Regions from separate parts of the Paenibacillus sp. BR2-3 genome, predicted to be linked through region 2. Evidence: predicted binding sites of a transcription regulator. Region 2 holds the regulator's gene; the other holds the start of a gene.

Region 1 (6,300 bases), 690 kb from region 2:
AAACGGACATTCTCAAGTACGATTACATCGCCTTCGCCAAGCTCGGCGATTTGAGCTTTTACCGCTTCGCCAATAGCTTCATCAGCCTTTGCTACCGGTTTGCCGAGCAGCTCAGACAGACGTTCAGCTGCAGTCGTCAAACGCATGGAATCTACGAATTGACCTTTAGGACGGCCCATATGACTCGCCAAAATTACCTTTGCACCGTTCTCAATCAGGTATTTAATCGTTGGAAGTGTTTCACGGATACGGGTATCATCTGTGATTTTGCCGTCTTCCATAGGAACGTTGAAATCCACGCGTACAAATACGCGTTTTCCTTTTACTTCTACATCACGGACACTCTTCTTGTTCATGTCTGTTTCCTCCACACCCAAAATTTATACAATCAGGAATCCAAGGAATATACTTTCAAGAAATATAAGCAAAGTATGAAGTGAACTTATACTTTGCTTATATTCTCAGAAAGAGCGGAAACAATGAAGTTCTGTTTCCGCTCTTAAGCTGGACTTATATTAAGTCGATATTACTTGGCGATTTTTGCAAAGTGCTCCAAAGTACGAACCAATTGTGCAGTGTAAGACATTTCATTATCATACCAAGCAACAGTTTTAACCAGTTGTTTGTCGCCAACAGTCAATACTTTAGTTTGGGTAGCATCGAACAGGGAACCGAAAGTGATGCCTTTGATGTCGGAAGACACGATTTCATCTTCAGTGTAGCCGTAAGTTTCTGGATCGGAAGCTTCTTTCATTGCTGCATTGATTTCCTCAACAGTTACGTTCTTATCAAGAACAGTTACCAATTCAGTCAGGGAACCAGTTGCAACTGGAACACGTTGTGCTGCACCATCAAGTTTGCCTTTAAGGGCAGGGATAACCAGACCGATTGCTTTAGCAGCACCGGTAGTGTTAGGGATGATGTTCTCAGCAGCTGCACGAGCGCGTCTGAAGTCACCTTTAGCGTGTGGAGCATCCAAAGTGTTTTGGTCGCCAGTGTAAGCATGAATAGTAGTCATCAAGCCTTCAACGATACCGAACTTGTCGTTCAATACTTTAGCCATAGGAGCCAAACAGTTCGTTGTGCAAGAAGCACCGGAAATTACAGTTTCAGTACCATCAAGAATGTCATGGTTTACATTGTAAACGACAGTTTTCATGTCGCCTGTAGCTGGTGCAGAGATAACGACTTTTTTAGCTCCGCCTTTCAAGTGCTTCTCAGCTGCTTCCAAAGTTGTGAAGAAGCCTGTGCATTCCAGAACGATGTCAACACCGAGCTCGCCCCAAGGCAATTCTTCTGGGTTGCGGTTCGCAAGAACCTTAACTTCTTTACCGTTTACTTTAAAGAATCCGTCATGTACTTCAACATCACCTTTGAAAGTTCCTTGAGTTGTATCATATTTCAACAAATGAGCAAGCATCTTAGCGTCTGTCAAGTCATTGATAGCTACCACTTCGATACCTTCTACATTTTGAATACGGCGGAATGCAAGGCGTCCAATACGTCCAAAACCATTAATACCAACTTTTACACTCATTGAATAGTTCCTCCTAGATTTCGTTTTATTTATTCAAGACAGGCCGTAAAGCTTGTCAAGACAACAATGTTAAGTATAATGCAAAATGTCGGATTGCGCTCCCCACATAATGGAAGCTAATGCACTAAATGTACTTGTTCATCAATTTCTCTGCCGATTTCAACTGCAGCTGCTTCGTCTGTGACCAGAATATTCTCCTGGCCGAACCGGAGCATCGCATGAATAGCTTTGGACTTGCGTCTACCACCGGCTATACCGACTATGACTTCCGTCCGGATAATATCCTCAAGACGTAATCCCATTGTTAGCATAGTATGGACAACCTCGCCCTTTTCATTAAAGTAATAACCGAACGATTCGGCTACCGCGCCTTCCCCCTGAATTTCAGAGACCGTTGCCTCATCCAGCTTCCGGCGGCGGGTCATTTCTATGGCATCCCCGATTCCGTGCACAATAATACGTGAACGGCGGATGATCTGCACAATCTCCCGGGTATTGGAGTCCTGGGCAAGTGACTGGTAGGCATCTTCACCAAGCAGATCCGGGACATGAAGCAGCCGGTATTGCGCTCCAACCCGTTTTGCCATCGTGGAAGCAATGGTGTTCGCTTGAATTTCCATGCTTTCTCCCAAACCTCCGCGTGCCGGTACGAACCAGGCATCCTTGTAGGAAAGGGTTAGCGGCGGTGTAAGCTGATCCGCCATTTCGGCCAGTGTAGAGCCGCCGGTAACAGCAATCGTGTCGTCGCACCTCAGTACACCGAGCAGCGCCTTGGCACCTGCGCGACCAAGCTCGCGTTTGGTGAATGGCGAGGTTTCACAATCGCCAGGCACAATGATTACTTTACTCAGACCGTATGTAGCCCGAATCTTCTCCTCCAGATCATCCAGACCAAACAGGCTCTTTGCGACTGGCTCCAACAGATCCAGCAAGTTTCGACCGGCATCGCTGATGCGCATCCCTACACTCTCGATCTCGACAAGCCCCTGCGATTTCAGAAGATCCGTCTCGGCACGCAGGGTTCGCTCCGTCATATCCAGTGAAGCGGCCAGCGTTCTGCGGCCAATAATATCGGACAGCATGATCTGATGAAGAATCGTATACCGTCTCTTAAGGGTTTCCATGAGATCAGGCAGAAGCTGCTTTTGTATTTCTAATAAGTTACGCATGCTTTCACTCCTGCAACTTCGTCTTTCTCTATCCCCTTGTTCATGGTCTTAAAATGTCCCGGGCTCACTTTTTAAGTCCCACCCATATTCTAACCAAATATTGCCCTGAAAGCAAGTGCTCCGAGAGTAGAATTCACAACCTCTTTTCTTCTTATACATTATTGCCGTTAAATGGACCCCTAAATAGAAATGCTGACGCAGTGCTTCATGCAATGGGGCCGCTACATCCTGAGCTGAAGAGTTGTTAGATATATCTTGCTTTTAGGTTATGCCTGTAGTATAATGAATTTTGTTGCGCCCGTGGTCCAATGGATATGACGTAGGCCTCCGAAGCCTGAGATCCAAGTTCGATTCTTGGCGGGCGCGCCATTTTTTATATGAATATGTATTTTTACAACGCTCATAGTATACTTTAACCAAAGTGCCAGTGGATGGCTCTTTTTTTTTGCAATAAGTTTGACTTTCTTTGACTTTTTGTTTGAATTTGTTTATCATGTGGTTATTACGGTAAGAGTAACAAAGAAGGACATTACAATAGCCAATATCAAGGAGGTTTTCCACGTGAGTTATATTCCTATGGTCGTAGAACAAAGCAACCGCGGCGAGCGAGCTTATGACATCTATTCCCGCCTGCTGAAGGACCGCATCATTTTCCTTGGAACAGAGGTTAATGACGTGGTAGCCAATTCCATCATCGCGCAAATGCTGTTTCTGGCTGCCGAGGAACCGGAGAAGGATATTCATCTCTATGTGAATAGTCCGGGTGGTTCCATTACTGCGGGTATGGCTATTTTTGATACAATGCAATACATTAAACCGGACGTCTCCACCATCTGCGTGGGCATGGCTGCTTCTATGGGAGCTTTCCTGCTTAACGCAGGCGCCAAGGGCAAACGTTTCGCTTTGCCGAACAGTGAAATTATGATTCACCAGCCTCTGGGCGGCGCACAAGGCCAGGCCACAGATATCGAGATCCGTGCACGCCGTATCCTCAAGCTTCGCGACAAGCTGAACCGCATCCTGTCTGAGCGTACCGGCCAACCGCTGGAGCGGATTGAGAAGGATACAGACCGCGATTACTTCATGAGTGCTGCTGATGCAGCTGAATACGGTATCGTTGATAAGGTTATCGAGAAGCCACTGGCAAGCGGTGTGTAAGAAAGTTCAGCCATCATAGGAATGTAAAATAACCCGTATCTGCTCTCCGGCAAATACGGGTTATTTTTCTATATATACTTGTGTTATCTTAGCCATCCGTAACCTAGTGCATTCAATTGTCCCGCTATTACACGGTATCCCCGCCCGTTCGGATGCAGATGATCCAGCGACAGCAACGCCTTCTCATTTCCGGCAAAATGACTGTATATGGCGGCAAATCTGCAGACCCCGTTAGTATATTGTGAAGCATAACGATTGAAATGCAGCACCCATTCCGTCGCTTCCCCAAACTGCGGGAAAGGATTATATAAACCAACAATCCGGATGATATAGGGCTCGCGGGCTCCTGATTTCAGTTCTGCTATTGTCCCCATAATCCCGGTAAAATTCCGTTTGCATTCCTGCAAGGCTCCGCTGAGTATTCTTGATGAATCCCCCTGCTGTGCGGCTGCAGACTTAGCGGCACGAATCAGATCATTGCCGCCTATCGAAAGGGTAATTAGATCGGATTGCCGCAGCGCCATCCGGTATAACGTATTATTCCGTAACCGCTGTCCCAGCTCCGCTGTGGTTGATCCATTCACTCCCAGATTCGTGGAACTCACAGTTGTGCCCAAGCTTGTCTCTGCCATTCTTCGGTACACCGGTACAAAGCCGTTGCCCGGCAAAGCCCCAAAGCCGGTCGTCAAAGAATCACCAATCGCGGTATACTGATAACCCATAAGTTACCTCCTCCCCTCATAAGCTAGATCCTTTCTTTAGCATATGAAGGGTAGGAGGACTGCGTAACAGAGAGATGTCCTCGGCTGGCAATCGCGGAGGACATCTTTTAAATCCTTATTTCAAGCGGTCAAACGGACTGCTTCCATTAGGCAGTAATTCGCTGAACAGATTACGGATGATCTATTTCAATTCATACGTAACGCTGAGCATAGTTGTAACCTTGACCTCACCCGGCTGCACAGAGGTGCCTCCGGCGGAATCAGCCGCAGTTGATTGCATTTTCAAGTTTTCGTAGTAGATAGGGTTGTTGCTGATGTCGTTCTGGCTTACATTGATGACCATACCGAGACTGCGTTTGGCAGCCTTGGCAATCGCCCCTGCTTTAACGTCGGCGTTAGCCATTGCTTTCTCAATGACCTGTGCTTCAAAAGCTGAGGAATCTTCGATAGCGAAGCGGGCATTGCCGATATTGTTCGCGCCAGCGACGGAAGCAGCATCGAGCAGCGAGCCAACTTTATCCAGATTACGGTAAGCTACCTCCAGGGTATGGTGGGCATTGTACCCCTTCACCTTCTGGCCTTCTTTTTCACTGTAGCTGTAATTGGGCTGTACATAGAACTGGGTGCTTTGAATATCCTTGTCCGCAATACCCCATGTGCTCTTCAAAAGAGCGGTCAGCTTGGCAATCTTGGCTCCATTACTTTTTTGCGCTTCCTGGGCTGTTGCCGCTGATGTATCGACGCCAATGGATAGATACACGATATCCGGCTTGATCGACAGCTCTCCTTTTCCGACTACGCTAACAACGTTTCTCTGCACATCCTCGGCAAAGGCCTTTTCCGGACCCTTGAATGCTCCGCTCAGTCCGATCCCCCCCATAATTAAGCTTCCCGCCAGCAGCACTGATCCGACCGATTTGACCCATCTTTTCACGCTTGCCATCCCCTTTCACTTTTTTCAAATGTTTGTACTCTTTAGACGAGACTGCCTGCCAAATGTTGCATCGTTTCTTCACGGATAAAAAATAATTGTGGCGCTCCTCCAAAGATTATGCCTCGATCCAGAACCGTTTAACCACATTCCCGTCTTCCTCGGTGTAAGGAGTATCCTCGGCACCGCCATTTTTACGGATCGTTTTCTCAGACGCGATATTGATGGCATCACAGACGACTAACGCCTTATGTATCCCCAGCCTCTTGGCCTTCAGCAGCGATTGATTCAGCAGCTCACTTGCATATCCCTTTTGTCTCTCGGAAGGGCGGATGCCGTATCCAATATGACCGCCGCTGTTCAACAGGTATTCAGTTAGCCGGTGTCTTATATTGACTGCGCCCACTACCCTGCTGTCGGCAGTTGCTAACCAATAGGTAGAAGAAGGCACCCAACCCTCCGGTAGATCCAAACCCCGCTCGTTATCCACCAGAAACTGCAGCATATTTTCGAAATCGGACGGATCTTTACGAATTACCCAGGGAACCATTTCTTCTCCGCTATGTATCCAGTCCTCATAAAAAGCCAAATATTGCTCCCTCAGCTCTATACACGGCCTTATTAAACGAACAGTTGTATCCATTATTTTCCCCCTGATCAAGAATTTCAGGTATTAAAAAAAGCCCATAAAGGGCTTTTGGTCAATCATTTAAGTAAGGCCTTGCAAATTACTGGTTCTCCAACTCTTCCTTGCTAACAAGGCTCATCAAAGCCGTTACAGCC
Region 2 (6,300 bases):
GGACTTAGTGATCCGGTGGTACCGCATGGAAGGGCCATCGCTCAACGGATAAAAGCTACCCTGGGGATAACAGGCTTATCTCCCCCAAGAGTCCACATCGACGGGGAGGTTTGGCACCTCGATGTCGGCTCATCGCATCCTGGGGCTGAAGTAGGTCCCAAGGGTTGGGCTGTTCGCCCATTAAAGCGGTACGCGAGCTGGGTTCAGAACGTCGTGAGACAGTTCGGTCCCTATCTGTCGTGGGCGCAGGAAATTTGAGAGGAGCTGTCCTTAGTACGAGAGGACCGGGATGGACGTACCGCTGGTGCATCAGTTGTTCCGCCAGGAGCATGGCTGAGTAGCTACGTACGGACGGGATAAGCGCTGAAAGCATCTAAGCGTGAAGCCCCCCTCAAGATGAGATTTCCCAAGTCAGTAAGACCCCTTGAAGACGACGAGGTAGATAGGTTGGAGGTGGAAGTGCAGCAATGCATGGAGCTGACCAATACTAATCGGTCGAGGGCTTATCCAATATCTAAAAGCGTAGATTTGTTTCGGATTCAGTTTTCAGGGAGTCAAATTCCTGAAGTAGCTATAAGCTGCATGTCTTTTCTAGTGTTGGTTATTTTCCTGGAGAAATTCGGGGAGTGATACGACCGGAAAAAACCTGTTTGGTGGCGATAGCGGAGGGGTTCCACGCGTACCCATCCCGAACACGACCGTTAAGACCTCCAGCGCCGATGGTACTTGGACCGAAGGGTCCTGGGAGAGTAGGACGTTGCCAAGCACATGAAAGCCACTGTTGATAATCATTCAACAGTGGTTTTTTTGCGTTTCAACCTGTGGAAATGCTGTGGATAATTTGCAGAAACGTACAGAAAACTTACTAACATGTGTACAGTCAATAAAGCACCATCAATCGTCATAACCTGTGGATACAGCAAGGTTTTTAGGGGACGTATACTATAACTCAATAAGTAATCCACCGGTTCCTGTGAATAGGTTCGGTATATGTGGATACTTGCATCGAAAATGCATGTGTTGATTAGAGTCAAAGGCCACTAATGCGGCTGGTTTGAGGCTGCCGTAACAAGGCTGTTGATAAGTTTTTCATTATTAACCCTAAATGCGCAGCTTGCGAATCTAAACAAGCATCCCTACAATAAGAATAAAATGAACACTCATGGGGTGACGTTTATGGAGATCAGGCAATTGCATTCCAATGAATTTGAAACCAGTTTAAGCTTGTCCGAATATGCATTTCAATACACGCTTTCCGGTAATGATCGAGAAAAGGCCCAAAAACGGTTCAAACCTGAGCGGGTATGGGGTATTTTTGATGAGGGGAAACTCAGTGCCCAATTGACTTTGCTTCCGCTGCAGGTATACATACAAGGTCGCTCCCTTCCGATGGGTGGCATTGCGGGTGTAGCTACATGGCCTGAAAACCGCAGACAAGGACTGGTGGCCAAGCTCCTGACCCATGCGCTGGAAAAGATGAATGAATCCGGACAAGTCCTGTCTTTCTTGCATCCATTTTTAATTCCTTTTTATCGCAAGTTCGGCTGGGAGATCTACTGTGAATATAAGAAATACACTATACCCGTCGCTAAATTACCGCAGAAAACTGACGTGGAAGGAATCGTTAAACGCAATGTGAAGGATATTGAACTCATGAACTCTTTATATAGTGCTTTTGCTTCCAAATATAACGGAACACTGGATCGGAGCCGGGACTGGTGGGAACAATTGGTTGTGGATGAGGATGGACATAATGCGGTCTTTTATTCGCCGCTCGGGGCGCCCGAAGGTTATGTTCTTTATAAAATAGAAAAAAAAGAGCTGATCATCGACGAGTTCGTCTATTTAACCCAGCAAGCCTTCCGGGGATTGTGGAGCTTCCTCTGCAATCATGATTCCATGATTACTCAGGCCTCCCTGAAGCTGGTTCCGGCCGATGATATTCTTCCCTATTTGCTGCCTGATCCGCGTATCCCCCAAGAAAACTTTCCTTATTTTATGGCACGGATTGTTAATGCCAAAGCCTTTATAGAAGGCCTTTCTTTTACGAGGGGGGTTCAGAATAAAGTCACTATTTACGTCAAGGATAACTATGCCCCGTGGAATGAAGGTTTGTGGGAGTGGACTCTTGATGGAGAGGGTCAGGCGTCTTTCGTGCATAATGAGGGAGATCCACAGCAAGTGGATCTGACTTGTGACATTGGAGCGTTAACCGTACTTCTGCTTGGCTATAAACGTCCGGAGGAGTTACACCGTTTTGGTAGCCTGACCGGGAACCCTTCTGCCGTCGCATGGTTGGAAAAGGCGGTTCCGCGTGCACAAACGGCTTTATTAGACTTCTTTTAGAAAATAAGAGGAGTACACTTGGAATTGTCTGAGAATATGTTATAATATGAATAAGTCAAAGAAAGTCAAAGTCAACGAAGCTTGCCGCTGGACTATAAAGGAAACGGAATCCCCTAATTCATAACCACTAAGTATGTGAAGTACAGGGATGTGGTCACACTAAGAAGGTCGATTGTCCAAATATCGAAGAGCTCCGTACATAAGCTGTGCTAATGCAGCCTGGATTCGGATTTTTGCTCTTTGGTTAAGCTTCCTTTATAGGTTGTCGCGGGACAGGCGGTATTAGCCAGCTGGACTATAAGCTTCAAACACTGGAGGATGAGTGATGCGTAATATCTCCGATATTATCGAACAATATCTGAAGAATATTTTGCATGAAAGTCCTGAAGCTACGGTGGAAATTCAGCGTAATGATCTGGCGGACCAGTTCTCCTGCGTACCGTCACAGATTAATTATGTTATCAGTACACGCTTCACATTGGAAAAAGGCTATCTGGTGCAGAGTAAACGCGGCGGTGGCGGTTATATTCGCATTCAACGCTTTGAGTTGCCTCAGAATGTAGCGCTGTATGCTCACCTTAATCACACTATTGGGAATGAAATTGACCAAAGCGCTGCCGAGGGACTGATTTATCAGTTGGAAGAAGCCTGTTTTCTGAGCGAGCGAGAAGCGTGTCTCATACGCGCCGCCGTTTCGCGGGAATGCCTGACCATCAAGCTTCCGTATCGGGATGAGATTCGTGCCAAGCTTATGAAGGCGATGATAATTTCATTATTAGGCAAATAATTGTCAATCTGAGGGAGGGACTCCGCCGTTATGCTCTGTCAGGAATGCGGTGTCAAACAGGCAACACTCCACTTCACCAAAATTGTGAATGGGGAGAAGACAGAATTTCATATTTGTGAGAGCTGTGCCCGGGAAAAAGGTGAACTCATTCCAGGAACATCCGGAGGGTTTTCCATTCATAGCCTTTTGTCAGGCTTGCTCGATCTGGAAGGACCGGGTAAAGAAAAATCTGCTGCCGCCAAAATAGCGCAAACGCAGACCTGCGAGGAATGCGGCATGACCTACTCACAATTCAGCAAACTGGGACGGTTCGGCTGCAGTTCCTGTTATAAATATTTTAACAGTGGTCTGGATCCCCTCTTTAAGAGGGTTCACGGCAGTACATTACATGTCGGGAAAATTCCAAAACGAGCCGGGGCACAAATAGCGTACAGACGGCAAATTGAGGAAATGAAGCAGGAATTAGGCATAAGTATTCTGCAGGAAGAGTTCGAAAGGGCCGCAGAGCTGCGGGACCAGATTCGCCGACTTGAAAAAGAAATTGCACAAGAGTAAAGTCTTTGATATATAGGGAGGACACGACATGCCAAATCTCCGGTTTACCGAACAAGCACTAAGCGACTTTATGCGCAGTGGCGGCAGCCATTCCGAGATTGTCATCAGCAGCCGTGTTCGGATCGCCCGTAATTTGCAGCACATTCCTTTTCCGCTGCTGGCTTCAATTGAGCAATCGGAAGAGGTACTGGAGCAGCTTACTCCCGTATTTAAAGGAGAAGAGGCGACGGAATACGGTTCTTTCCAGCTGGTTAGGCTTGATGAATTAGAGGATCTGGACAAAAAGGTATTGGTTGAGAAGCATCTCATCAGTCCCAGTCTGGTCAGTGATTCAAAAGGCGGAGCTGTGATGATGAATGAGGATGAGTCCGTCAGTATCATGATTAACGAAGAAGATCATCTTCGCATACAATGTTTGTTCCCCGGCTTTCAGGTTCAGGAGGCATGGGAACGTGCTACAACTATCGACGATATTTTTGAAGCTTCAGTGGATTACGCCTTTGATGATAAAAGAGGTTATCTGACCAGCTGTCCCACCAATGTGGGAACAGGACTAAGAGCCTCGGTCATGATGCATTTGCCCGCATTGGTAATGAGCCATCAGATTAATCGTATCCTGTCGGCTGTGAATCAGGTAGGATTAACCGTAAGAGGGATTTATGGTGAGGGCAGCGAAGCGGTTGGGAATATTTTTCAAATTTCCAACCAGATCACACTAGGTCAGACCGAAACGGAAATTATCGACAACCTTCAAAGTGTGGTTATGCAGATCATTGAACATGAACGAAATGCCCGTGAACGCCTGCTTGCCGATTCCGCGCTGCGGATAACCGATCGGGTCATGCGCTCGTACGGTATTTTATCATATGCAGCAGTACTGGAGCTTAAGGAATCGGCCCAACGATTGTCAGATATCCGGCTGGGGGTTGACCTCGGCATTCTGAAGGGTCCTTCAGTTTCTATAATGAACGAACTGAACGTCAAGACACAACCGGGATTCCTGCAGAAGATGTTCGGTGACGAGATGAGCAATACCGAGAGGGATATGTACCGGGCGAAGCTGCTCAGGGAAACTTTGGGAACCAAATATTAATTATAGATATTAATTATTCATGGAGGTGCAGGAGATATGATGTTTGGGAGATTTACGGAACGCGCACAAAAAGTGCTGGCGCTGGCGCAGGAAGAAGCCGTACGTTTGGGACATAACAATATCGGCACAGAACATATTTTGCTCGGTTTAATTCGTGAAGGAGACGGCATTGCTGCGAAAGCTTTAATCGGTCTCGGTCTTGGTCTTGAGAAAATTCAAGATGAAGTGGAACAATTAATCGGCAGAGGCCAGGAGCAGCCTACGAACATTGCCTATACTCCACGCGCCAAAAAAGTCATCGAGCTCTCGATGGATGAAGCCCGCAAGCTGGGACATACCTACGTCGGGACAGAGCATATTCTGCTCGGACTGATCCGTGAAGGAGAAGGCGTAGCTGCCCGTGTGCTGAACAACCTTGGTATCAGCTTGAATAAAGCTCGTCAACAGGTTTTACAGCTTCTGGGAAGCAGCGATTCGGTATCCAGCCATAGCGGCTCGCCGGTTAACGTCAGCACCCCAACACTGGATGGTCTGGCACGTGACCTGACGGCTTATGCCAAGGATGGTAATCTGGATCCTGTCATCGGCCGCAGTAAGGAAATCGAGCGTGTCATTCAGGTGCTTAGCCGCCGGACCAAGAATAACCCGGTGCTGATTGGTGAACCGGGGGTTGGTAAAACAGCTATTGCCGAAGGATTGGCCCAAAAAATTATTAATAACGAAATTCCGGAGACCCTGCGTGACAAACGGGTAATGACACTGGATATGGGCTCTGTAGTTGCCGGTACGAAATACCGCGGTGAATTTGAGGACCGTCTGAAAAAAATTATGGATGAAATCCGCCAGGCAGGTAACATTGTACTCTTCATCGACGAGCTGCACACCTTAATCGGGGCAGGCGGCGCAGAAGGTGCGATTGACGCCTCCAATATCCTTAAACCGGCTTTGGCCCGTGGAGAATTGCAATGCATAGGCGCTACTACATTGGATGAATACCGCAAATATATCGAGAAGGATGCCGCATTGGAACGTCGTTTCCAGCCGATTCGTGTGGAGCAGCCTTCACCAGAGGAAGCCGTACAAATTCTCTACGGATTGCGTGACCGTTATGAAGCTCATCACCGTGTGAAGATTACGGACGAAGCTATTGAACAAGCTGTGAAGCTGTCCGATCGTTATATCCCGGACCGTTTCCTGCCGGACAAAGCGATTGACTTGATCGATGAAGCAGGCTCTAAGGTAAGACTTAACTCTTACACCATACCGCCGAATCTGAAGGAACTGGAAATGCGTCTGGATGATATCCGCAAGGAGAAGGACTCTGCTGTACAAAGCCAGGAGTTCGAGAAAGCGGCTGCCTTGCGGGATACGGAGCAAAAAATCCGTGAAGAACTGGATTCCACCAAAAACCAGTGGAAAGAAAAGCAAGGCCGTACGGATTCCGAAGTTACACCGGAGGATATCGCACAGGTCGTGGCCATCTGGACCGGAATCCCGGTCAGCCAGCTGAAGGAAGAGG

Evidence for each region. The regulator CtsR, encoded in region 2, represses protease genes until heat stress. The targets are predictions, from matches to a motif close to ATGGTCAATAAAGGTCAAACA.
Region 1: a site for CtsR is predicted at 3,160-3,180, ahead of clpP (ATP-dependent Clp endopeptidase proteolytic subunit ClpP). Genes of this name have one in related genera too.

What each region holds. Positions count from the first base shown of each region.
Region 1 is NZ_CP126311.1:166,450-172,749, reverse strand. Features, by position in the region: gene PaeBR_RS00880 (phosphoglycerate kinase) at 1-356, opposite strand, end outside; gene gap (type I glyceraldehyde-3-phosphate dehydrogenase) at 527-1,537, opposite strand; gene PaeBR_RS00870 (sugar-binding transcriptional regulator) at 1,654-2,706, opposite strand; tRNA gene PaeBR_RS00865 (tRNA-Arg) at 3,001-3,075, shown strand; gene clpP (ATP-dependent Clp endopeptidase proteolytic subunit ClpP) at 3,268-3,864, shown strand; gene PaeBR_RS00855 (GDSL-type esterase/lipase family protein) at 3,948-4,586, opposite strand; gene PaeBR_RS00850 (SIMPL domain-containing protein) at 4,768-5,520, opposite strand; gene PaeBR_RS00845 (GNAT family N-acetyltransferase) at 5,636-6,160, opposite strand; gene PaeBR_RS00840 (HPr family phosphocarrier protein) at 6,246-6,300, opposite strand, start outside.
Region 2 is NZ_CP126311.1:4,476,106-4,482,405, reverse strand. Features, by position in the region: rRNA gene PaeBR_RS21715 (23S ribosomal RNA) at 1-511, shown strand, start outside; rRNA gene rrf (5S ribosomal RNA) at 650-766, shown strand; gene eis (enhanced intracellular survival protein Eis) at 1,177-2,346, shown strand; gene PaeBR_RS21700 (CtsR family transcriptional regulator) at 2,672-3,133, shown strand; gene PaeBR_RS21695 (UvrB/UvrC motif-containing protein) at 3,164-3,688, shown strand; gene PaeBR_RS21690 (protein arginine kinase) at 3,717-4,781, shown strand; gene clpC (ATP-dependent protease ATP-binding subunit ClpC) at 4,818-6,300, shown strand, end outside.